DNA from 2 places in the Carnobacterium gallinarum DSM 4847 genome. Region 1 is predicted to be linked to the other one. Evidence: a T-box and tRNA genes for the amino acid it is inferred to sense, from the RefSeq annotation. Region 1 holds a T-box; the other holds one or more tRNA genes.

Region 1 (14,950 bases):
GCTTTTACTTCACTCAAAAAAAGAACCCCTCTCTATTTTTCACTCTTCATCTAAAAAATAATGACGTACTTCAGAAATAAAGTACAATGACCCTGTAATGACCAAAACACCGCTATTATCCATTTCATTTAATGTCTCCACCAATGCATGTTGCCATTTTTCTTGGATTTGATAATCACCTGATAAATGACTTGCTATACTTTGAGCTGATGCGGCTCTTGGATAATCAAAACTCGTTACAATTAAATGACAATTTGGCAATTCTTCCAATAATTTCAACATTTCTACCACAGCTTTGTCTTCTAAGGATGCAAAAATCAAATAAATTTCTTGTTGGTTAAAATCCTGTTTTAACGTATCTACTAATCGCCTCATAGCGGGTTCATTATGTGCCCCATCCATAATAATTAAAGGCTCATCATTAATTTTCTCCATTCTACCTGGCCAAAAAGCTTTCTTCAAACCTCGTAACATAGCTTCATGACTAATAGCTAATCCTGTTTCATGGCTATACACTCTTAAAGCTTCCAATGCCAATGCAGCATTTTCAACTTGATGTTCACCTAACATACTAATAGTCGCTTGCCTTAAACAAATAAAATCATCTTCAAAAGTGAATTGCTCCCCCCAAGTAGGCAGAGTTTTCCATTTTGAAATAAAATAATCTTGATTTAATTGAATCAAAGAACTATCATTTTCTTCCGCAATTTCTTGAATCACGGTCAATGCTTCTTTTCCAATTTTTCCAGTGACCACAGGTACTCCTGGTTTAATAATTCCAGCTTTTTGAGCGGCAATTTCAGGAAGAGTATGCCCTAAAATATGCATATGATCCAATCCGATTGTTGTAATTACTGAAACTACTGGTGTAACCACATTAGTAGAATCAACTAAGCCACCTAAACCAACTTCAACAATTACGATATCTGCATGACCTTCTCCAAAATAGAGAAACATCATTGTATTTACAATTTCAAATTCACTTGGACCACCTAATGGAGTCGATTCCAACTCTATCACAAGTGGATATACTAGATTTGCAAGCCTTAGAATCTCCTCATTGGAAATCGGTTCACCATTAACACTAATTCGTTCATTAAAAACGGTGATATATGGGGATGTAAATGTTCCAACCACTTGTCCCGCTTCTTCTAATACACTACGCAAATAAGTGACTGTTGAACCTTTTCCATTTGTTCCTGCTACATGAATCGATTTAAAACGTCTTTCAGGATGACCTAATTTTGCCATCATCCATTCCATTCTTTTTAAACCCGGTTTCATCCCTAGAACTAATCGACCATGAATCCATTCTAAAGCTTCTTCATATGTGTTAAACAAGTTTCATCCCACCAATTCTGCTTTGTAGCAACTAATCATTTTTCTAAGCTCTTTCATTATACCTGTCTGAAAAAGTTCTGACTAGTCTAAAAAGATGAAAAAACTAGAAAATGCCCCTTTGTTCAGGTCATCTTCTAGTTAAATTTTCTATTGTTGCGTTTTTAATGTTGCAATACGTTCTGCAACAGCATCACGTTTTTCAAGGTAATCTTTTTCTTTATCTCGTTCCGCTTGAACAACAGCTTCAGGTGCACTGCCAACAAAGCGCTCATTAGATAACTTACCTTGTACACGTTTGACTTCACTTTCCCACTTCGCTTGCTCTTTTTCAAGACGAACAATCTCTTCTCCAATATTGATTAGACCAGCTAATGGCAAGTAAATCTCAGCTCCAGTAATCACAGCACTCATTGCTGTTTCGGGCGCAACAATACTACTACTAATCACTAAACTTTCCGGATTACAAAAGCGTTCAATATAATTTTCATTTTCTTTTAAGAAGCTTTCGATTTTAGGATCATTGGTTTTAATCAATAATTCAATCTTTTTGGAAAGAGGCGTATTCACTTCCAAACGAATATTACGAACCGAACGAATTAATTCCATTAAGACTTCCATTCCTTTAGCTGCTGTCTCGTCACTTAATTCTGGACGAACAACTGGATAATCTGCTACAACTAAAGAATCGCCATGATGCGGTACACTTTCCCAGATTTTCTCTGTTACAAACGGCATGATTGGATGCAATAAACGTAAAGTTTGATCTAAAACATGTGCTAAAATACTTCGTGTTGTTTGCTTAGCTGCTTCATCTTCACCATTCAATACACCTTTACTCATTTCAATATACCAGTCACAGAAATCATCCCAGATAAAGTTATATAAATAACGACCCGCTTCACCAAATTCAAATTTTTCAAATAACTCTGTTACTTTTTCAATAGTCTCATTTAAACGAGTTAAAATCCATCGATCGGCAATCGTTTTTTCACCACTAAAATCGATTTCATCAACAGTTAAACCATTCATATTCATAATAGCAAAACGACTTGCATTCCAGATCTTGTTAATGAAATTCCAAGCAGCATCCATTTTATCATAACTGAAACGCATATCTTGACCAGGCGAAGAACCTGTTGATAGGAACCAACGTAAAGCATCTGAACCATATTTATCAATAACATCCATTGGATCAATTCCATTACCAAGAGATTTACTCATTTTACGTCCATCTTCTGCACGAATTAAGCCATGAATTAATACATTTTGGAAAGGACGTTTCCCAGTAAACTCTAGACTATCAAAAATCATACGACTTACCCAGAAGAAAATAATATCATAACCTGTCACCAGCGTATTTGTTGGGAAGTAGCGTTTAAAGTCTGGAGCTTCAGTATCAGGCCAACCCATTGTTGAAAATGGCCACAAAGCTGAACTAAACCAAGTATCTAAAACATCTGGGTCTTGAATCCAATTTTCAGCATCTGCTGGAGCTTCCATGCCAACATACAATTCACCAGTTTCTTTATGATACCAAGCTGGAATACGATGTCCCCACCACAATTGACGCGAAATTACCCAATCGTGAACATTTTCCATCCAACGCATATAGGTATTTTCAAAACGCTCTGGAACAAAATTAACAGCTTGTTCTGTCGCTTGACTATCCATTGCCTCTTTTGAAAGAGGAGCCATTTTAACAAACCATTGAGTTGACAAACGCGGCTCAACAACAACGCCCGTTCTTTCAGAGTGACCAACACTATGAACCATTTTTTCAATTTTGATTAAGTGACCTAACTCTTCTAACTCTTTTACAATTGCTTTACGAGCTTTAAAGCGATCCATACCATCGTATTTTCCAGCTAATTCATTCATCGTACCGTCTTCATTCATTACATTGATCCTTGGTAAATCATGACGATTCCCAACTTCAAAATCATTAGGATCATGGGCTGGAGTGATTTTAACAACACCCGTACCAAATTCCATTTCAACATACTCATCGGCAATAATCGGAATTTCTTTGTTCACAATTGGCAAGATAACCATTTTCCCAATTAACTCTTTGTAACGTTCATCTTCTGGATGAACAGCAATTGCTGTATCTCCAAGCATTGTTTCCGGACGAGTTGTGGCAATCTCGACTACACCACTACCATCAGCTAGTGAATAGCTCATATGATAAAAAGCACCTTCAACATCTTTATGGATAACTTCAATATCAGATAAAGCTGTCTTCGCCTTTGGATCCCAATTAATAATATATTCTCCACGATAGATTAACTCTTTTTCAAAGAGGGTGACAAAAACTTTACGAACCGCTTCTGATAGGCCGTCATCTAACGTAAAACGTTCCCGACTATAATCCAGTGAAATACCAATTTTTGACCATTGTTCACGAATAAATGAAGCATATTCTTCTTTCCAATCCCAAACGGTTTCAATAAATTTCTCACGTCCTAAATCATAACGGGAAATCCCTTCTTGCGCTAGTTTCTCTTCTACTTTTGCTTGTGTTGCAATTCCTGCATGATCCATTCCTGGCAACCATAATGTATCGTATCCTTGCATTCTTTTTTGACGAATAATAATATCTTGTAAGGTCGTATCCCAAGCATGACCTAAATGCAGCTTACCTGTAACATTAGGTGGAGGTAATACCATTGAATAAGGTTCTTTCGTATGATCTCCACTTGGTTTAAATAAATCTTTGGCTAGCCATTCTTCATAACGGCCCGCTTCAACCTCTTGAGGTTGATACTTTGTTGGCATTTTCAATTCATCTGTCATTTTTTACCGCCCTCTTTCTTATTTCATTTGTTTAATTACAGTCAAAGCAGAGTTTTTTAGGATTACTATGGAAACAAAAAAAGCATCCATCCTAAAATTAATTAGGACGAATGCTTTGAATTCGCGGTACCACCTATTTTGCATATCACCTTATGAATGATATACCACTCTAAACGCTATTAACGGAACGCAACCTCCGGATAGAACTACTCTGCTTCACTCTATCAGCTCCCAAGCTACCTTCATTCCAGCCTAATTAAGAACTCCCACCAACTGTTCTTTTCTCTTTGAATTAGTTTAAAACTACTCCTCTTGTTCATTGCTTTTGATAGTCCTATTCTAGCATTATCCCTAAAAAAACTCAATAACATTTCAAAAGGAAAATCAACTACACTAAAAAATAAGAGATTAAATAACTTCTTTAGCGGCTGTTAAGGCAGCTTCGTAGTTTGGTTCATGAGTCATTTCAGAAACAATCTCTTCATAGATTAATTCTCCATTTTGATCGATAACAAAGACAGAACGTGCTAACAGCTCTAATTCTGGCATGTATAAACCATAGGCTTTAGCAAAAGTTAACTCTGTATCATGTAACATTTCCATATCTACACCATTTCCAGCACACCAATCCGCTTGTTCAGCTTTAGTATTGTTAGAAATCGTCATTAATTGCGCACCAACTAACTCACCTGCAACTTGATTAAAATGTTTTGTTTGCAATGCACAAACCGACGTATCAATATTTGGAATTACACTAATTAAAATAACCTTCCCTAAATAATCCGATAAATGAACCGTTTCATCTTTTAAATTTTTTAGTGTAAAATCAGGTGCAGCTTGTCCAACTTTTGGTTGCTCTCCTTCAAGTTTAATTGCTGCCCCTCTTTTTGTAATTTCCATTTAATTCGCTCCCCTTTTGTCTCTAATTTTAATTTAATTATACTTGTTGTACTATCTGAGAAGCAATTATTCTGCCTAACCAACTTTTTTATTTCCTAAAATCTGTTAACTTTTTCAATTGATTTCCAGTTTCATCAAAGTTTTCAGTTGCTAGCCACTGGACCAAAGCCGCTTTGACTATTGGCCATTCTTGATCAATGATTGAAAACCATTTTGTATCACGATTCCGATTTTTATACACAACAGCTTGTCTAAATAATCCTTCGTATTTAAAACCTAAACGTAATGCAGCGTTTTCTGACGGCTGATTCAATCCATCACATTTCCATTCATATCTTCGATAACCTAACTTTTCAAAAGCATAATCCGCCAATAAATATTGAGCTTCAGTAGCAATTCTAGTCCTCTTTAATACATCTGAATAAATCACAAAGCCCACTTCAACACTTCCGTTTGTAGTATCAATCCGCATTAAGGCCATTGTTCCAACTGCTTTTCCAGTTATTTTATCAACAATTGCAAAATGATATGGGTCCTCGGATGCTATCAATGTAGCGTAATATTCTGCAAAGTCTACTCTATTTTCAAAAGGCAATAATGGCAAATAAGTCCAGTTTTCACTTCTTGAAGCAGGACCGTATACTTCATATAAATCTTCCAAATATTTTTCTGATTGAATTTTTTCCAAATAACAGTATTCCCCAACTAACCGTTGAATCGTTGGCAACTCACGAGAATGCCAATCTAAAATAGGAAATCCAATAGGTTGTTCTATCCCCTTATTTTCCAACATTATCCCTCCTATTCTCGAATTCTCTTTAATTTAAAGTAAAAAACGAATTTTATCAACTTTTATTTAGTCATAAAATCCGCTTTTGTATTTAATTTGGTTGAATTTGTTTGCGCAATGTTTCATTAAAATAAATTAAAGTTAATAATTCCGTTGTTAAATCAATATAACGAATATCAATCGTATTAGGAACTTTTACACGACCTGGTGCAAAGTTTAAAACAGCTGTAACACCCGCCGCTACTAATTCGTCTACAGCTTCTTGAGAATGCTGACTAGGAACCGTTGAAATTGCTGTTGTAATTTCTTCTGCTGCAATAATTTCTTGCATCTCCTCAATTGGATAAACAGGAATTCCAGCAATCTCTTGATGACACAATTCAGGATTGCTTTCAAAACCACACGTAATTCTTAAATTATCATCTCGGCGAAAATTATTAGACATTAAGGCTCTACCAAGATTTCCAACACCCACCAAGGCAACCTTCGTTACTTTATTCACATTTAATATTTGATCAAATACATCCAAGACATGACAAACTTCATATCCATAACCACTACGACCTAACTCTCCAAAATGAGAAAAATCGCGACGAATTGTTGTTGAAGGAACTTGTGTTAATATACTAAATTCCTTTGATTTAATCCGATTCACACCAGATTCCTCTAAAGATTTTAAATAACGATAGTAAAGTGGCAATCGTTTTGCTGTCGCCTTCGGTACTTGTTTATTTTTTTCTGTCTTCTCCATACAACATCACCTTCCTACTAACACTTATAAAACCATATTACCATTGAAAATATCGGATTTCAATAAATTTGTGACGTTTTTCACATTATTTTTATAAAATTATCAAATTCTTAAAAAAACAAAACGAAAAAAGCTTCCTAGCCAAGTGATCTACTAGAAAGCCACTATTAAACTAACCCTTATAAACGACCTTTTCTGAAACCACTGTTTGAATCACTTTGACTTCATTTAATTTTTGAATTGGAATCATAAATGGATTTTCTTTCACTACTGTAAAATCAGCTACATAACCAGCTTGAATCTTTCCACGAGTATCTGAATGATAATCAGCAATCGCACTTCCAATTGTATATAAACTGATTGCCTCATAGACAGACAAAGCTTCTGCTGGAAAATAACGGTGACCATTTAAATCAGAACTGACGGTCCTTGTCACTGCTGCATGAATCCCTAAAAATGGATTAGGAATCTCAACAGGTGCATCACTTCCTCCCGCTAAAGGAAATCCTGCTTGCTGAATACTTTTCCAAGCAAATGCTAATGGTGGGTGATTTGGTCCCAATACATCTAACGCCCACGGCAAATCACTACTCATAAATTGCGGCTGAACATCAAATAATAATGGCAACCCTTTAGCTAAGTCTAATAAATTCGGTCGCAACCAAGGAGTATGAATCATACGATCCATCTGCCCATCAGCTGGTGGATACTGCCTTAAGGTCGTAATCACCTTCTCAAAGGCTAAATCACCTAAAATATGAATGGCAACAGGTAATCCAGCCTGACGAGCTTCTCGAACCATCCTTGTAAATTGTTCATCTGTTTGAATTTGCAATCCATGATTCGTCGAATCCGAGTCATAGCCAGCCTCCATCAAAGCCGTTCTTGAACCTACCGTACCATCATAAAAAATCTTCATTGCACCTAATTCTACAAAGGGATCGCTATCTAAAAATTGCTCCCCTGATTGTACAAAGCTTTTTAGTTCCGCATTATGAATTAATAGATGAGCTCTAAAGGGTAATAAATGTTCGCCTAAGCTTTCTTTAAATGTAGCAAAAGTACCAAAAAATCCATTAAAATAATGTAGATCCTCTGAATGACCACCTGTGATACCTTTGCTCCATAAATCTTGAATTGCTAAAGTTAAATACTCTTCCATTTCTTCTGAAGTGGATTCTGGAAAAGCATTAATTGCTAAATTCGTCGCCTCATCCTTTAAAACACCAGTAAAATTACCAGAAGCATCTAAGACGATTTCACCGCCTCCATCAAATAGTTGATTTTTTTGAATTCCAATTTTTTCAGTAAACGCTTGATTAATTACAACATTATGATAATCAATTCGACGAACTAAAATTGGATTCGTTTTAGATAATCTGGTTAAATCTGCTTGAGTAAATGCTGTGGCATCATCTATCCATTTATTCTCATTATACCCTTCCACAAAAAGCCATTCGTCTGTTCCCAACTCCATTACCCGTTCTGTTATCATCTGTAAAGCTAATTGTTTCGTTTCACATTCTTTTAAGTTCAACCGAGCCAAACTTTGACCATACCATAATAAATGTAAATGGCTATCAACAAACCCTGGAAAAACAGTTCCACCATCTAAATCTATTGTTTCTGTTAGTTGATCTCCGTAATAAGCTTTCAATTCCTTCACGGTTCCCGTTCGACTGATTTCACCCGCATTCGTTACTACTGCTTCAACTGTTTCATCTTCCCCTATCATTGTATAAAAAAGACCATTTTGCCATAATTTCATCCTTCATTCTCCTTTCAATTCATTCCTCAACCATCGGAAAAAACATCTCAAAATCTTGGATAAGACTTGAGATGTTCTTTATTTTAGATTCAACTAAATTTTTATAAAAGATCTGCAAATGTACTTTCTTGTTGTTGATCTGAAGTATCACCAGTCTTAATTTCAGAGATCACTAAGTTCTCCATTGCTCGAGCAATCAATCCTTCTACATCTAGACGTGCTTCAAATGATTGAGCTTTTTCAAGTTTGGGCTTAGTTTTTGGTGCAGGTGGCGCAAAAATTGTACAGCAATCCTCAAAAGGTTGAATAGATAGCTCTAATGTATCAATTTTTTTAGCAATTTCAATGATTTCATTCTTGTCCATTGAAACAACTGGACGAATAATCGGCGTAGCCGTCACTTCGTTAATTGCCACCATACTTTGCAAAGTTTGTGATGCCACTTGACCTAATGATTCTCCGTTTACAATAGCTAAGCCATTGTTTTGGCGTCGAATTTCATCTGTTAAACGCATCATCATTCGGCGGGTTACCGTCATTAAATACCCTTCTGGTACTACACGTTTAATTTCTTCTTGAATCTCTGTAAAAGGAACTTCAATAAATTGAATACTTCCAACATATGCAGTTAATTTAGCTGTTAAATCTTTTGCCTTTTGTAAGGCTCTTGGGCTTGTATAGGGTGGACTATGGAAATGTACAGCCTGCACTTCAACTCCACGCTTCATCGCTAAATATCCTGCTACTGGTGAGTCGATTCCACCTGACAACATTAACATCGCTCGACCACCCGATCCAACTGGCAAGCCACCAGCTCCAGGAATCCGTTGACAAGAAAGAAAAATCCCTTCTAAACGTACTTCAACCTTCACTTCAATATCTGGCTTTTTAACTTGAACTTTAATTCCCGGAACATTCCGTAGAACTTCTGCTCCTAACAACTGATTGATGTCATTCGTATCTAGCTCAAAACGATGGTCCGCACGTTTTGTTGTAATTTTAAAGGTTTGCCCTTCTTTGAAAACAGATTGAACCATTTCAATTGCTGTTTTCTTTACAGCTTCCATATCACGAGGCAAACGTACAACTGGTGAATAGTTTTGAATACCAAAAATAGGTTCTAAACGTTGTGCTACTAGTTCACTATCTGCTCCATTTAATTCTAAATACATATGATCTCGTTCCCCATGAATTTTTACATCTGGAAAATCATGAAGTGCACGTTTGACATTTTGCGTTAAACGGCTAATAAATGTGCGTTTGTTTTTCCCTTTTGTTGAAAGCTCGCCATAACGAACCATTATTTCTGTATAATGCATCTATTTTCGCCTCTTCTCTTAAAATCCTTTAATGAATATCTCTAAATTGGGTATATAATTTAGCAAATGCTCCTAAGAATACTTCTGCTTCTGCCAATGTGTTTGTATCGGTTAAGCTGATACGAACAGCGCTTGTTGCAATTGAATCAGGAACATGCATTGCTGCCAAAGTACTAGAACTAACGCCACTACGACTAGAGCAAGCACTTGTTGTTGATAAATAAATCCCCTCTTTTTCCATCCCATGAACCAAAACCTCGCCACGAATTCCTCGTAAAGCAAAACAAAGAATATGCGGAGCACCAGTCATCGTTGAAAAAATTGTGACTTTAGAATAATGACTTAAAGCTTCCATTAAATAGTCACGAATCTGTCTTTGCTGTTGTTGTTTTATTTCTACATCCGTCAGTAATAATCTTACTGCTCGTGACATCGCTGCAATTCCTGCTACATTTTCCGTACCACTCCGGCGACCTTTCTCTTGTCCACCACCATTTAATAATGGAGCAATCTTTTTACCATGCTTAATATACATAAATCCTGTTCCTCTTGGTCCATGGAATTTATGTCCTGAAAAAGTTGCTAAATCAATTCGCGAAGTTACTGACAAGTCAAGTGGAATTTTACCAATAGCTTGAACTGCGTCTACATGAAAATGAATACTAGGATATTTTTCCAATAGCATTCCAATCTCTTTTAATGGTTGAATACTCCCAACCTCATTGTTAACAGCCATGATTGAAACCAAAATAGTATCAGGTCTTAACGCTTCTTTTAAAGCTGTCAAAGAAACAATCCCATCCTTATCTACTGGCAAATAAGTTACTTCAAAACCATTTCCAGCTAATTGCGCCATTGTTTCTTTAATTGCTGGATGCTCAATTGTCGTCGTAATCAAGTGCTTTCCATATTTACTTTTTTCTAGTGCAGTTCCTTTTAAGGCCCAATTATCGCCTTCCGTTCCACCACTAGTAAAAAAAATTTCATTATCTTGAACACCTAAAAATTTAGCAATTTGTTTTCTAGATTGTTGCAAAAGACCTTCTGCTGTATCACCTAAACCATGTAAACTAGAGGGATTTCCATAAACTTCTTCAGCTACTTTTAGATACGTAGCCAGTACTGTGCTTTCCATCTGCGTGGTTGCACTATTATCAAAATAGATCAATTTATTTCACAACTTCCTTTAGTGTTTCTGAAATCATACATTAAAAATCTTAAAAACCACTATTCATTATAGCAGACTTCCTAATAATCACAAGGATTCATTCGGATAGAAAAGCATTTATTTACACAAATTCGTATAAAAAAATAGTGTTGTACATCAGTAGTCATTACTGAATACAACACTACTTTATTTAATTCGCTGGAAATTTAATGTTAGTGACTATTTTTTTTATCTGCGTAATAGTTCGTTTCAACTTTTTTATATGCACCCGCCTCAACTTGCTCAAGAGCTGTTGAGATAATTTCTAACGCTTCTTGATACTGATAATCCTTATTGAATAAACGCAAAGTTTCATCAATCGCACCAGCAATTGATTCATTTGAATGACGATAACGATTGGCGTATTGCATCATTTGTTCAGTTAAAAGAGCACTATCAATAATTTCACTGGTTTTCTCTTTTACTAATGCAACATCATCTTGACACATAAAACACAATCGCGTGATTTCTTTCATATTGATTTTTAATTTATTTAATTCTTTAGCCAACTCTTCAATTCGTTTGGTTGCTGCAAAAAATAAATCAAGATAGCTTGCTGGTAAACCAGGTAAATGCTGTTTTTCAACATGGCGTTTCATTGTTCGCATATCAAATTCAAATTCATCTAATCTAGCACGAGCTTCCATTTCATCTTTACGTAAATGTAATAAATCTGAGTTTATTTTTTGTTGAGTTTCTTCTAGTTCAGTTAATTTGTCACCAGTTTCTTCAAAGAAATCAGCTACTACTGAATAGGCTATTTGATGATTTTTAACACTTTCTGTAAATCCATCAAATTCATCTTTAAGTCCATCTAAATCAGCTTCCATTTTTCTAGCAATTTCCACTTCATCATGATTTAACGTGTAACTTTGGGAAACTCGATCAATTTCAATTAGTAATTTACGATTATTGGTAATGACATGATTTAGATAGTCCGTAAACATTTGTTCTTCTTCTTCTACGAATTCTTTTGCATCAATTTCATCTTGCATTTTATCATAAAGACCATCAATTTTACTTTCTAAAGTTGTAATTTTTTGTTCTGCTTCATCAACTTCACACGTTTCAGTTAATTCTTTTGCAGCTTCCATTTCTGTTTCAACAAGTTCAATTTCTTTTAGAATATCAACATCTAAAAAGACAAATTCCTCTTCAACTAGCTGCTGATGACCTTCTTTTAATTCCAAAATTTGATCTGTAATATCAACCGTTAACGTTTTTAATTGTCCTGGAATCATCACAATTAAACGATTTAATTCATTTGTGTCCGTCGCAACACGCTCAAGGACTTCTCTTGCTTCGATATGATCGCCAGAAGTTGTTAACTCAGAAAATTTCGTAAAATCTAACTCTAAGTAAGTTAATCGACGTTCTAAGCTTTCTAAAGCGCCGCCAAAAGAAAAACTCTGAGTTAATAATTTTTTGCGAATTGCTTGATACGTTTCTTGTGTTTTTTTAATTTCTAAGCGATTTTCCTCTTCACTTTTAATTAATTTTCTCAAAGCCGCTTGAATTTTTTGAATTTTTTCTTGCGTTTCATCCATTAAATTCGTTGCTGCATCTTCTGCTTTTTGTGCTTTCCCAAGCTTTAATTTATCCGTTGCTTGCTCTGCATCGAATAAATAATTTTCAATATCTGGAAAATGCACTGTAGCCACATTGCGCCAAACGCCTTCCCATTCTTTAAACGACTTCTCTGTTTGACCCGTCAATTGCAATTTTTTTAATTTATTAATCTCATCAATTACTGGAACTTCAGTTAAACCTAATTTTCGATTCTCTAATTCATCAATTTTTCCATAATGCCTTTTCTTCAGAAAATAACTTGCACCGTACAGAATAAGCGCACAGACAACAATCACAATTAAAATAACAATAAAATTCATTTAAAAACCTCCACTTAAGATCACTTATCAATTATAGCTTGTATGTATACACAAGACTAATACATTATTTTTTATCTATATTCAATCCTATTACAATATAAATATAACGAATTTATATACCAAAATAGGGTTGCTTTTTTTTATAAAAACACCTATTGTAGATTATACCACAGTGAGAAAAAACTAACACTAGAAATCATTCAAATCAAGTTATTTTTCTATTATATTGTTGGAACTTGACTAAAAAGGAGAAAAATATGCTACTATTATTAAAAGTTATCGGAATTTTAGGATTGCTATTTTGTTTATTTTTATTCATTATAGCCATCAGATTGCATAAATTAACTTCAAAAAAGTTTTATAAAAAAATGGGATTTATCTTGCTAATTAGTTTAAGTTTATTTGGTTATAGTCAATATAAACTGAATCAAAAAGATCAAGTCCGTCGTGCTACGTATACTGTTTCCAGTAAATCAACTTTAGAAGGTTCACAAACTTTCCTACGTGTTTTAGTTTTTAGTAATGATAAAAAAGACATTGAAAATATTTTCAAAATCTTACAAAAAAAAGAAAAAAAAGCTGGTGTTGATTCTTTATTTGTACGTTTCAATGTTGATAATGGTGGAGAAATCGGGAAATTTATCGCCAATGGAAAAATTGCCTGGACAGCTACAGGAAAAAAACAAGTGAAATTAGAACAAGATCAACCAACTATTGAATACGCACAAAAATAATTAAATTTTAGGGGGCTATACTTCATGACAAAAACAAGTGAGTATAAATTAACTAATGCACAATTAGATGCCATTATTGGAGACGAAACTAATTTAATAGCCAATCTAAGTAATGCTGCTGCGTTATTATTTACAAATTTAAAAGAAATCAATTGGGCAGGCTTTTATTTACTAGAACCTACTAGCGGAGAACTCGTTCTAGGACCTTTCCAAGGTAATGTTGCTTGTATTCGTATTCCTGTTGGACGCGGAGTGTGTGGTACTTCTTTTGAAACTAAGAAATCGCTAATTGTCCCCGATGTAAACCAATTCGCTGGACATATCGCCTGTGATGCTCAAAGTCAGTCAGAAATCGTGATCCCATTGCTCAGAGGGAATCAATTAATTGGTGTTTTAGATATTGACGCACCGATTAAAAATCGTTTTGATGAAGACGATCAATTTCATTTAGAGCAGTTTGTTCAGATTTTATTAAAAAATACTTCGTTATAATCAGAAGATTAGATTGACTGCACACTATCAAATGCGGTATACTAGTCATTGTGTAAAATAATGCAGCGTGAAAGTGGTATTCACGTCAACAGTTTATTGCCAATTCGTTGGTGCAATTGCGTAACCTGCGGCTGCAAAGGTGAAGATTGAAATAATAAACTGCACGAAATACTGAACTCTCAACTTATTATTTTACTCCAAAAAACATTTATTTATTGGAGGAATTTTATTATGTCACGTTATACAGGCCCAAGTTGGAAAGTGTCACGCCGTCTAGGTATCTCACTTTTAGGAACAGGTAAAGAAATCGAACGTCGCCCTTACGCTCCAGGTCCACATGGTCCAAACAGCCGTAAGAAAATCTCTGAATATGGTATGCAATTACAAGAGAAACAAAAATTACGTAACATGTACGGCATGAACGAACGTCAATTTAAAAACTTGTTCGTTAAAGCTGGCAAACTTAAAGAAGGTAAACACGGGGTTAACTTTATGATCCTGTTAGAACAACGTTTAGATAATGTTGTTTACCGTTTAGGTCTTGCTACTACTCGTCGTCAAGCACGTCAATTAGTAAACCATGGTCATATTTTAGTAGATGGCAAACGTGTTGATATTCCATCTTACCACGTTGCAGTTGGTCAAGTAATCTCTGTTCGTGAAAAATCTAGAAACATGGAAATCATCAAGTCTGCAGCTGAAGGTCTATTTGGTCGTCCTGACTTCATTACTTTCGATACTGAAAAACTTGAAGGTTCTCTATCTCGTTTACCAGAACGTGAAGAGTTATATGCTGAAATTGATGAGTCATTCATCGTTGAGTTCTATAACCGTTAATCTTTAGATTTAAAAAAACCATTCAATTTTTGAAATTGAATGGTTTTTTCTTTGTTGAAAAATTCATCATACTATGAGGACTGAATATGGAAAAATTAAAAAAACTTTATGAACCACTAATTATTATTC
Region 2 (7,387 bases), 300 kb from region 1:
TGGTAGACAGTGTGTCCCTATCTTAGAACAACCTGCTCAAAGAAAAAGAAATCAACTTTATTTTCTACTTATGTTGACTTTACTCTATCTAAGTATGTTTATCCCAGTTATTAGCTTAAGTAGTGGAACTAAGTATCTTTGGTTGCAATTATTAAGTCTTCCATTTGCTCTTCGATTAATGCTAATTATGAAACCTAATCAAGATAACTACACATCTACAACAAAGCTAAAAGCCCTAACTCTTTTCAATTTTAGCTATATCTTATTAGCAAGTATGAGTATCCTGCTTCAGATTTTATGGAAATAAAAAGGCTCTATAATTTAAAGGACTGATGAATCATAAAATGATTCATCAGCCTTTTTTGATTTTAACTAGTATAAAACAATCCGTTCTCCCCGGAGGCGATATACTTATGAACAATTCTATCAAAAATGCAAAGAACGATAGATCCTAACCTAGAACCTATTTCTTTCAGAATCAAAAAAATGTAGTTCACCTGTTTTTGATTCTGAAAGAAAACAACTAAATGTCCCGAATGAGGCAAAGAATGTGTCCGTTCGATTTGATCAATTTAACCACCCTTTAATCATGAAACTTAAGAGAACAAAAAAACTATGGATGAAACGAAAAACGTTTCATTCATAGTTATTCTTTGTTCTAACTCATCAGTCTTTATTGACAAAGAGTTCTAAAAATTAGTCTTTTAAATAATGACCCGTACGGGAATCGAACCCGTGATACCGCCGTGAAAGGGCGGTGTCTTAACCGCTTGACCAACGGGCCTTAATAAAATAATAGAAAGAATACGGAGAAGGAGGGATTCGAACCCTCGCACCGCTTACGCGACCTATACCCTTAGCAGGGGCACCTCTTGAGCCACTTGAGTACTTCCCCAAATTCAGTGTTTTTACTACATTTATAATGGGCCTAAATGGACTCGAACCATCGACCTCACGCTTATCAGGCGTGCGCTCTAACCAGCTGAGCTATAGGCCCATAAAAAAAAAGCGGGTGACGAGAATCGAACTCGCGACAACAGCTTGGAAGGCTGTGGTTTTACCACTAAACTACACCCGCATTTCTTCATTGCATTATAAATTTTGAAAAACGGTCTGGACGGGACTCGAACCCGCGACCTCCTGCGTGACAGGCAGGCATTCTAACCAGCTGAACTACCAAACCAATATTTAATTGTGTTACGTCACTTTCTTACTAATCTTCTCAATAGAAATCTATTTTAAAGAATTGCGGGGACAGGACTTGAACCTGTGACCTTCGGGTTATGAGCCCGACGAGCTGCCAACTGCTCCACCCCGCGATAATTGTAGTTTAATCACTACGAAGGTATTTATTTGAAACTAAGGAGGATAAGGGATTCGAACCCTTGCACGGTTTTACCCGCCTGACGGTTTTCAAGACCGTTCCCTTCAGCCGGACTTGGGTAATCCTCCGAAATAAAAGTCAGCTTAACTAATTATACTATATGATAAAATTTTAGATAAATTATCTAAATGACCCGTACGGGAATCGAACCCGTGATACCGCCGTGAAAGGGCGGTGTCTTAACCGCTTGACCAACGGGCCTTAATAAGAAAGATACGGAGAAGGAGGGATTCGAACCCTCGCGCCGCTTACGCGACCTATACCCTTAGCAGGGGCACCTCTTGAGCCGCTTGAGTACTTCCCCAACTCAATAACAATACTATTTTTTTCTTTTATAATGGGCCTAAATGGACTCGAACCATCGACCTCACGCTTATCAGGCGTGCGCTCTAACCAGCTGAGCTATAGGCCCATAAAGCGGGTGACGAGAATCGAACTCGCGACAACAGCTTGGAAGGCTGTGGTTTTACCACTAAACTACACCCGCATTATAAATGGCGCAGGACAGAATCGAACTGCCGACACATGGAGCTTCAATCCATTGCTCTACCAACTGAGCTACTGAGCCAAATAAATAAATTTTGAAAAACGGTCTGGACGGGACTCGAACCCGCGACCTCCTGCGTGACAGGCAGGCATTCTAACCAGCTGAACTACCAAACCAATATTTAATTGTGTTACGTCACTTTCTTACTAATCTTCTCAATAGAAATCTATTTTAAAGAATTGCGGGGACAGGACTTGAACCTGTGACCTTCGGGTTATGAGCCCGACGAGCTGCCAACTGCTCCACCCCGCGATAATTGTAGTTTAATCACTACGAAGGTATTTATTTGAAACTAAGGAGGATAAGGGATTCGAACCCTTGCACGGTTTTACCCGCCTGACGGTTTTCAAGACCGTTCCCTTCAGCCGGACTTGGGTAATCCTCCGAAATAAAAGCATATTTAATTACTACAAGGTTGCTATAAGTAGCAAAAACTATCTAATGGACCTTGTAGGACTCGAACCTACGACCGGACGGTTATGAGCCGTCTGCTCTAACCAACTGAGCTAAAGGTCCAAGAAGGTCTTTTAAAAATATAATAGCGGCGAAGGGGATCGAACCCCCGACCTCCCGGGTATGAACCGGACGCTCTAGCCAGCTGAGCTACACCGCCAAAATAATAATACATATATAAGATTTCAAAGTGGAGCCTAGCGGGATCGAACCGCTGACCTCCTGCGTGCAAGGCAGGCGCTCTCCCAGCTGAGCTAAGGCCCCGTAATTAAAACTTATATCGGGAAGACAGGATTCGAACCTGCGACCCCTTGGTCCCAAACCAAGTGCTCTACCAAGCTGAGCTACTTCCCGTTTGAAAATATCACTTTAAATTAGAAAATTTAAAGCTATGCACCCAAGAGGAGTCGAACCTCTAACCGCTTGATTCGTAGTCAAGTACTCTATCCAGTTGAGCTATGGGTGCTATATGGTGCCGAGGGCCGGAATCGAACCGGCACGGTGATCACTCACCGCAGGATTTTAAGTCCTGTGCGTCTGCCAGTTCCGCCACCCCGGCATGGAATGTGGATCAGATTTCTTAAAAATCTGGGCAAACTAGAAATATTCTAGTAAGCGAAAGACGGGGTTCGAACCCGCGACCCCCACCTTGGCAAGGTGATGTTCTACCACTGAACTACTTTCGCATGGTTATTTTGTTTAATTTATTTTAAAAAAATGGTGCCGGCTAAAGGAGTTGAACCCTCGACCCTCTGATTACAAATCAGATGCTCTACCAACTGAGCTAAGCCGGCTAAAAATTTTAATGGTGCGGGTGAAGGGACTTGAACCCCCACGTCTTGCGACGCTAGATCCTAAATCTAGTGCGTCTGCCAATTCCGCCACACCCGCAAATATGGCAGTTAACTGCTCATTTTAAAAATGAATAGTTATGAGACATGCTGGGCTCGAACCAGCGACCCTCTGATTAAAAGTCAGATGCTCTACCAACTGAGCTAATGTCTCATGGTGGGGGTTAACGGGTTCGAACCGCTGACCCTCTGCTTGTAAGGCAGATGCTCTCCCAGCTGAGCTAAACCCCCAAAATAAATGGTTTTTATAAATAAATGAATCAATCTCGCGTGGCAACGTCCTACCCTCACAGGGGGAAACCCCCAACTACTCTCGGCGCTGAAAAGCTTAACTGCTGTGTTCGGCATGGGAACAGGTGTATCCTTCTCGCTATCGCCACCACACTTTTTTTCCGCCAACTTACGTTGCGACTCTTCGGCTGTTTCTTTCACTTTGCTCCTCATGTACATTAGTACATTCCGATGCTCGCTCAGTTACATCCTCGATTCACTTGCAATTTGTTGAAAAAATGCTTTGCTGATTCATTATTTAATTGAAAGAAATTGTTCTCTCAAAACTGGTACTGTATTAAAGTAAGTTGTTCTGTTGCCTTCTTCACCGTTTCTTTCTTGGTTAAGTCCTCGACCGATTAGTATTGGTCCGCTCCATACATCGCTGTACTTCCACTTCCAACCTATCTACCTGATCATCTCTCAGGGGTCTTACTTGCCGAAGCAATGGGAAATCTCATCTCGAGGGGGGCTTCACGCTTAGATGCTTTCAGCGTTTATCCCTTCCACACATAGCTACCCAGCGATGCTCCTGGCGGAACAACTGGTACACCAGCGGTGTGTCCATCCCGGTCCTCTCGTACTAAGGACAGCTCCTCTCAAATTTCCTGCGCCCGCGACGGATAGGGACCGAACTGTCTCACGACGTTCTGAACCCAGCTCGCGTACCGCTTTAATGGGCGAACAGCCCAACCCTTGGGACCGACTACAGCCCCAGGATGCGATGAGCCGACATCGAGGTGCCAAACCTCCCCGTCGATGTGGACTCTTGGGGGAGATAAGCCTGTTATCCCCAGGGTAGCTTTTATCCGTTGAGCGATGGCCCTTCCATGCGGAACCACCGGATCACTAAGCCCGACTTTCGTCCCTGCTCGACTTGTAGGTCTCGCAGTCAAGCTCCCTTCTGCCTTTACACTCTACGAATGATTTCCAACCATTCTGAGGGAACCTTTGGGCGCCTCCGTTACTCTTTAGGAGGCGACCGCCCCAGTCAAACTGCCCGTCTGACACTGTCTCCCGCCACGATCAGTGGCGAGGGTTAGAGTGGTCATACAGCAAGGGTAGTATCCCACCAATGCCTCCATCAAAACTGGCGTCCTGATTTCTATGGCTCCTACCTATCCTGTACAAGCTGTACAAACACTCAATATCAAACTGCAGTAAAGCTCCATGGGGTCTTTCCGTCCTGTCGCGGGTAACCTGCATCTTCACAGGTACTATAATTTCACCGAGTCTCTCGTTGAGACAGTGCCCAGATCGTTACGCCTTTCGTGCGGGTCGGAACTTACCCGACAAGGAATTTCGCTACCTTAGGACCGTTATAGTTACGGCCGCCGTTTACTGGGGCTTCAATTCTGAGCTTCGCCGAAGCTAACCCATCCTCTTAACCTTCCAGCACCGGGCAGGCGTCAGCCCCTATACGTCATCTTACGATTTTGCAGAGACCTGTGTTTTTGATAAACAGTCGCCTGGGCCTATTCACTGCGGCTGACCAATTGGTCAGCACCCCTTCTCCCGAAGTTACGGGGTCATTTTGCCGAGTTCCTTAACGAGAGTTCTCTCGCACACCTTAGGATACTCTCCTCGACTACCTGTGTCGGTTTGCGGTACGGGCAATTTCTTTCTAACTAGAAGCTTTTCTTGGCAGTGTGACATCAGAAACTTCGGTACTTAAATTTCCCTCCCCATCACAACTTGTCCTTATAGTCGCAAGCATTTAACTCACGTCAAGACTTGTTGCTTAGACGCGCATATCCATCAGCGCGCTTTTCTTAGCCTACTGCGTCCCTCCATTGTTCAAACAAAAGAAACTGGTACAGGAATATCAACCTGTTGTCCATCGCCTACGCCTATCGGCCTCGGCTTAGGTCCCGACTAACCCTGGGAGGACGAGCCTTCCCCAGGAAACCTTAGTCATACGGTGGACGGGATTCTCACCCGTCTTTCGCTACTCATACCGGCATTCTCACTTCTAAGCGCTCCACCAGTCCTCACGGTCTAGCTTCGACGCCCTTAGAACGCTCTCCTACCATAGAACCAATGGTTCTATCCACAGCTTCGGTGTACTATTTAGCCCCGGTAAATTTTCGGCGCAGGGTCACTCGACTAGTGAGCTATTACGCACTCTTTAAATGATGGCTGCTTCTGAGCCAACATCCTAGTTGTCTAAGCAACCCCACATCCTTTTCCACTTAATAGTAACTTTGGGACCTTAGCTGGTGGTCTGGGCTGTTTCCCTTTCGACTACGGATCTTATCACTCGCAGTCTGACTCCCGGATATAAATCAATGGCATTCGGAGTTTATCTGAATTCGGTAACCCTAGAAGGGCCCCTAGTCCAAACAGTGGCTCTACCTCCATGATTCTTAATTCCGAGGCTAGCCCTAAAGCTATTTCGGAGAGAACCAGCTATCTCCAAGTTCGATTGGAATTTCTCCGCTACCCACACCTCATCCCCGCATTTTTCAACATACGTGGGTTCGGTCCTCCAGTGCGTATTACCGCACCTTCAACCTGGACATGGGTAGGTCACTTGGTTTCGGGTCTACGACCACATACTCATTCGCCCTATTCAGACTCGCTTTCGCTACGGCTCCGTCTTCTCAACTTAACCTCGCATGTAATCGTAACTCGCCGGTTCATTCTACAAAAGGCACGCTATCACCCATTAACGGGCTCTAACTATTTGTAAGCACACGGTTTCAGGTACTCTTTCACTCCCCTTCCGGGGTTCTTTTCACCTTTCCCTCACGGTACTGGTTCACTATCGGTCACTAAGGAGTATTTAGCCTTGCGGGATGGTCCCCGCGGATTCCGACGGAATTTCTCGTGTTCCGCCGTACTCAGGATACACAACAGAGTGAACTTTGTTTCAAATACGGGGCTTTTACCCTCTTCGGCAGACCTTTCCAGGTCATTTCTTCTACAAAACTCATTTATGACTCTTAATGTCGTGTCCTACAACCCCAACAAGCAAGCTTGTTGGTTTGGGCTCTTCCCGTTTCGCTCGCCGCTACTCAGGGAATCGAATTTTCTTTCTCTTCCTGCAGGTACTTAGATGTTTCAGTTCTCTGCGTCTACCTCTACTAGCCTATGTATTCAGCTAGCAGTAACATTCTATAAAAAATGCTGGGTTCCCCCATTCGGAAATCTTTGGATCAAAGCTTACTTACAGCTCCCCAAAGCATATCGGAGTTAGTCCCGTCCTTCATCGGCTCTTAGTGCCAAGGCATCCACCGTGCGCCCTTATTAACTTAACCTTATTTGTTGGTACTGCTTCAGTCTTCATCGTCTTGTTCTTTCATTCACTTCTTACGTACGTTAGTACGCTTCGAGGCTCATTGCAGTTCAATCCTAGAATTCTGTTGCATTCCTGCACAAATAGTTTATGTGGAAGGTTTTATTGCTAAAACAATCCTGTTAGTTAATGTTTATTCATTATCTTACGATAAGAACTAATTAAAAAACTCATTTAAAACGCGGTGTTTCTCGGTTTCTTACTTAACTTACTTTTTTAATACAGTATCCAGTTTTCAAAGAACAAGTTTCTATCTTGAGAAGTTAGACCTCTCAAAACTGAACAAAATAAAGACGAATGTGTTGGGTTCCGTTAATTCCTTAGAAAGGAGGTGATCCAGCCGCACCTTCCGATACGGCTACCTTGTTACGACTTCACCCCAATTATCTATCCCACCTTAGACGGCTGGCTCCTAAAAGGTTACCTCACCGGCTTCGGGTGTTACAAACTCTCGTGGTGTGACGGGCGGTGTGTACAAGACCCGGGAACGTATTCACCGCGGCGTTCTGATCCGCGATTACTAGCGATTCCGGCTTCATGTAGGCGAGTTGCAGCCTACAATCCGAACTGAGAATGGCTTTAAG

Evidence for each region. The T-box of region 1 lies ahead of BR43_RS01215 (valine--tRNA ligase). A T-box ahead of a tRNA ligase gene usually reads a tRNA of that ligase, here a tRNA-Val.
Region 2: it encodes a tRNA-Val, which carries the amino acid that the T-box ahead of BR43_RS01215 (valine--tRNA ligase) is inferred to sense. The anticodon was not compared.

What each region holds. Positions count from the first base shown of each region.
Region 1 covers NZ_JQLU01000003.1:61,477-76,426, forward strand. Annotated here, with positions in the region: gene BR43_RS01205 (HAD family hydrolase) at 1-17, opposite strand, end outside; gene BR43_RS01210 (bifunctional folylpolyglutamate synthase/dihydrofolate synthase) at 40-1,341, opposite strand; gene BR43_RS01215 (valine--tRNA ligase) at 1,489-4,134, opposite strand; T-box leader at 4,234-4,463, opposite strand; gene tpx (thiol peroxidase) at 4,543-5,034, opposite strand; gene BR43_RS01225 (GNAT family N-acetyltransferase) at 5,123-5,824, opposite strand; gene BR43_RS01230 (redox-sensing transcriptional repressor Rex) at 5,916-6,575, opposite strand; gene BR43_RS01235 (amidohydrolase) at 6,748-8,343, opposite strand; gene thiI (tRNA uracil 4-sulfurtransferase ThiI) at 8,445-9,662, opposite strand; gene BR43_RS01245 (cysteine desulfurase family protein) at 9,691-10,830, opposite strand; gene BR43_RS01250 (septation ring formation regulator EzrA) at 11,043-12,758, opposite strand; gene BR43_RS01255 (hypothetical protein) at 13,127-13,492, shown strand; gene BR43_RS01260 (GAF domain-containing protein) at 13,517-13,984, shown strand; gene rpsD (30S ribosomal protein S4) at 14,216-14,821, shown strand; gene BR43_RS01270 (potassium channel family protein) at 14,908-14,950, shown strand, end outside.
Region 2 covers NZ_JQLU01000003.1:364,268-371,654, forward strand. Annotated here, with positions in the region: gene BR43_RS02635 (UbiA prenyltransferase family protein) at 1-307, shown strand, start outside; tRNA gene BR43_RS02640 (tRNA-Glu) at 713-784, opposite strand; tRNA gene BR43_RS02645 (tRNA-Ser) at 808-895, opposite strand; tRNA gene BR43_RS02650 (tRNA-Ile) at 924-997, opposite strand; tRNA gene BR43_RS02655 (tRNA-Gly) at 1,008-1,078, opposite strand; tRNA gene BR43_RS02660 (tRNA-Asp) at 1,110-1,183, opposite strand; tRNA gene BR43_RS02665 (tRNA-Met) at 1,247-1,319, opposite strand; tRNA gene BR43_RS02670 (tRNA-Ser) at 1,363-1,452, opposite strand; tRNA gene BR43_RS02675 (tRNA-Glu) at 1,514-1,585, opposite strand; tRNA gene BR43_RS02680 (tRNA-Ser) at 1,601-1,688, opposite strand; tRNA gene BR43_RS02685 (tRNA-Ile) at 1,723-1,796, opposite strand; tRNA gene BR43_RS02690 (tRNA-Gly) at 1,801-1,871, opposite strand; tRNA gene BR43_RS02695 (tRNA-Phe) at 1,880-1,952, opposite strand; tRNA gene BR43_RS02700 (tRNA-Asp) at 1,974-2,047, opposite strand; tRNA gene BR43_RS02705 (tRNA-Met) at 2,111-2,183, opposite strand; tRNA gene BR43_RS02710 (tRNA-Ser) at 2,227-2,316, opposite strand; tRNA gene BR43_RS02715 (tRNA-Ile) at 2,374-2,447, opposite strand; tRNA gene BR43_RS02720 (tRNA-Met) at 2,471-2,544, opposite strand; tRNA gene BR43_RS02725 (tRNA-Ala) at 2,576-2,648, opposite strand; tRNA gene BR43_RS02730 (tRNA-Pro) at 2,665-2,738, opposite strand; tRNA gene BR43_RS02735 (tRNA-Arg) at 2,777-2,850, opposite strand; tRNA gene BR43_RS02740 (tRNA-Leu) at 2,855-2,943, opposite strand; tRNA gene BR43_RS02745 (tRNA-Gly) at 2,999-3,070, opposite strand; tRNA gene BR43_RS02750 (tRNA-Thr) at 3,103-3,178, opposite strand; tRNA gene BR43_RS02755 (tRNA-Leu) at 3,191-3,275, opposite strand; tRNA gene BR43_RS02760 (tRNA-Lys) at 3,317-3,389, opposite strand; tRNA gene BR43_RS02765 (tRNA-Val) at 3,391-3,466, opposite strand; rRNA gene rrf (5S ribosomal RNA) at 3,504-3,619, opposite strand; rRNA gene BR43_RS02775 (23S ribosomal RNA) at 3,845-6,765, opposite strand; partial or broken rRNA gene BR43_RS02780 (16S ribosomal RNA) at 7,128-7,387, opposite strand, start outside.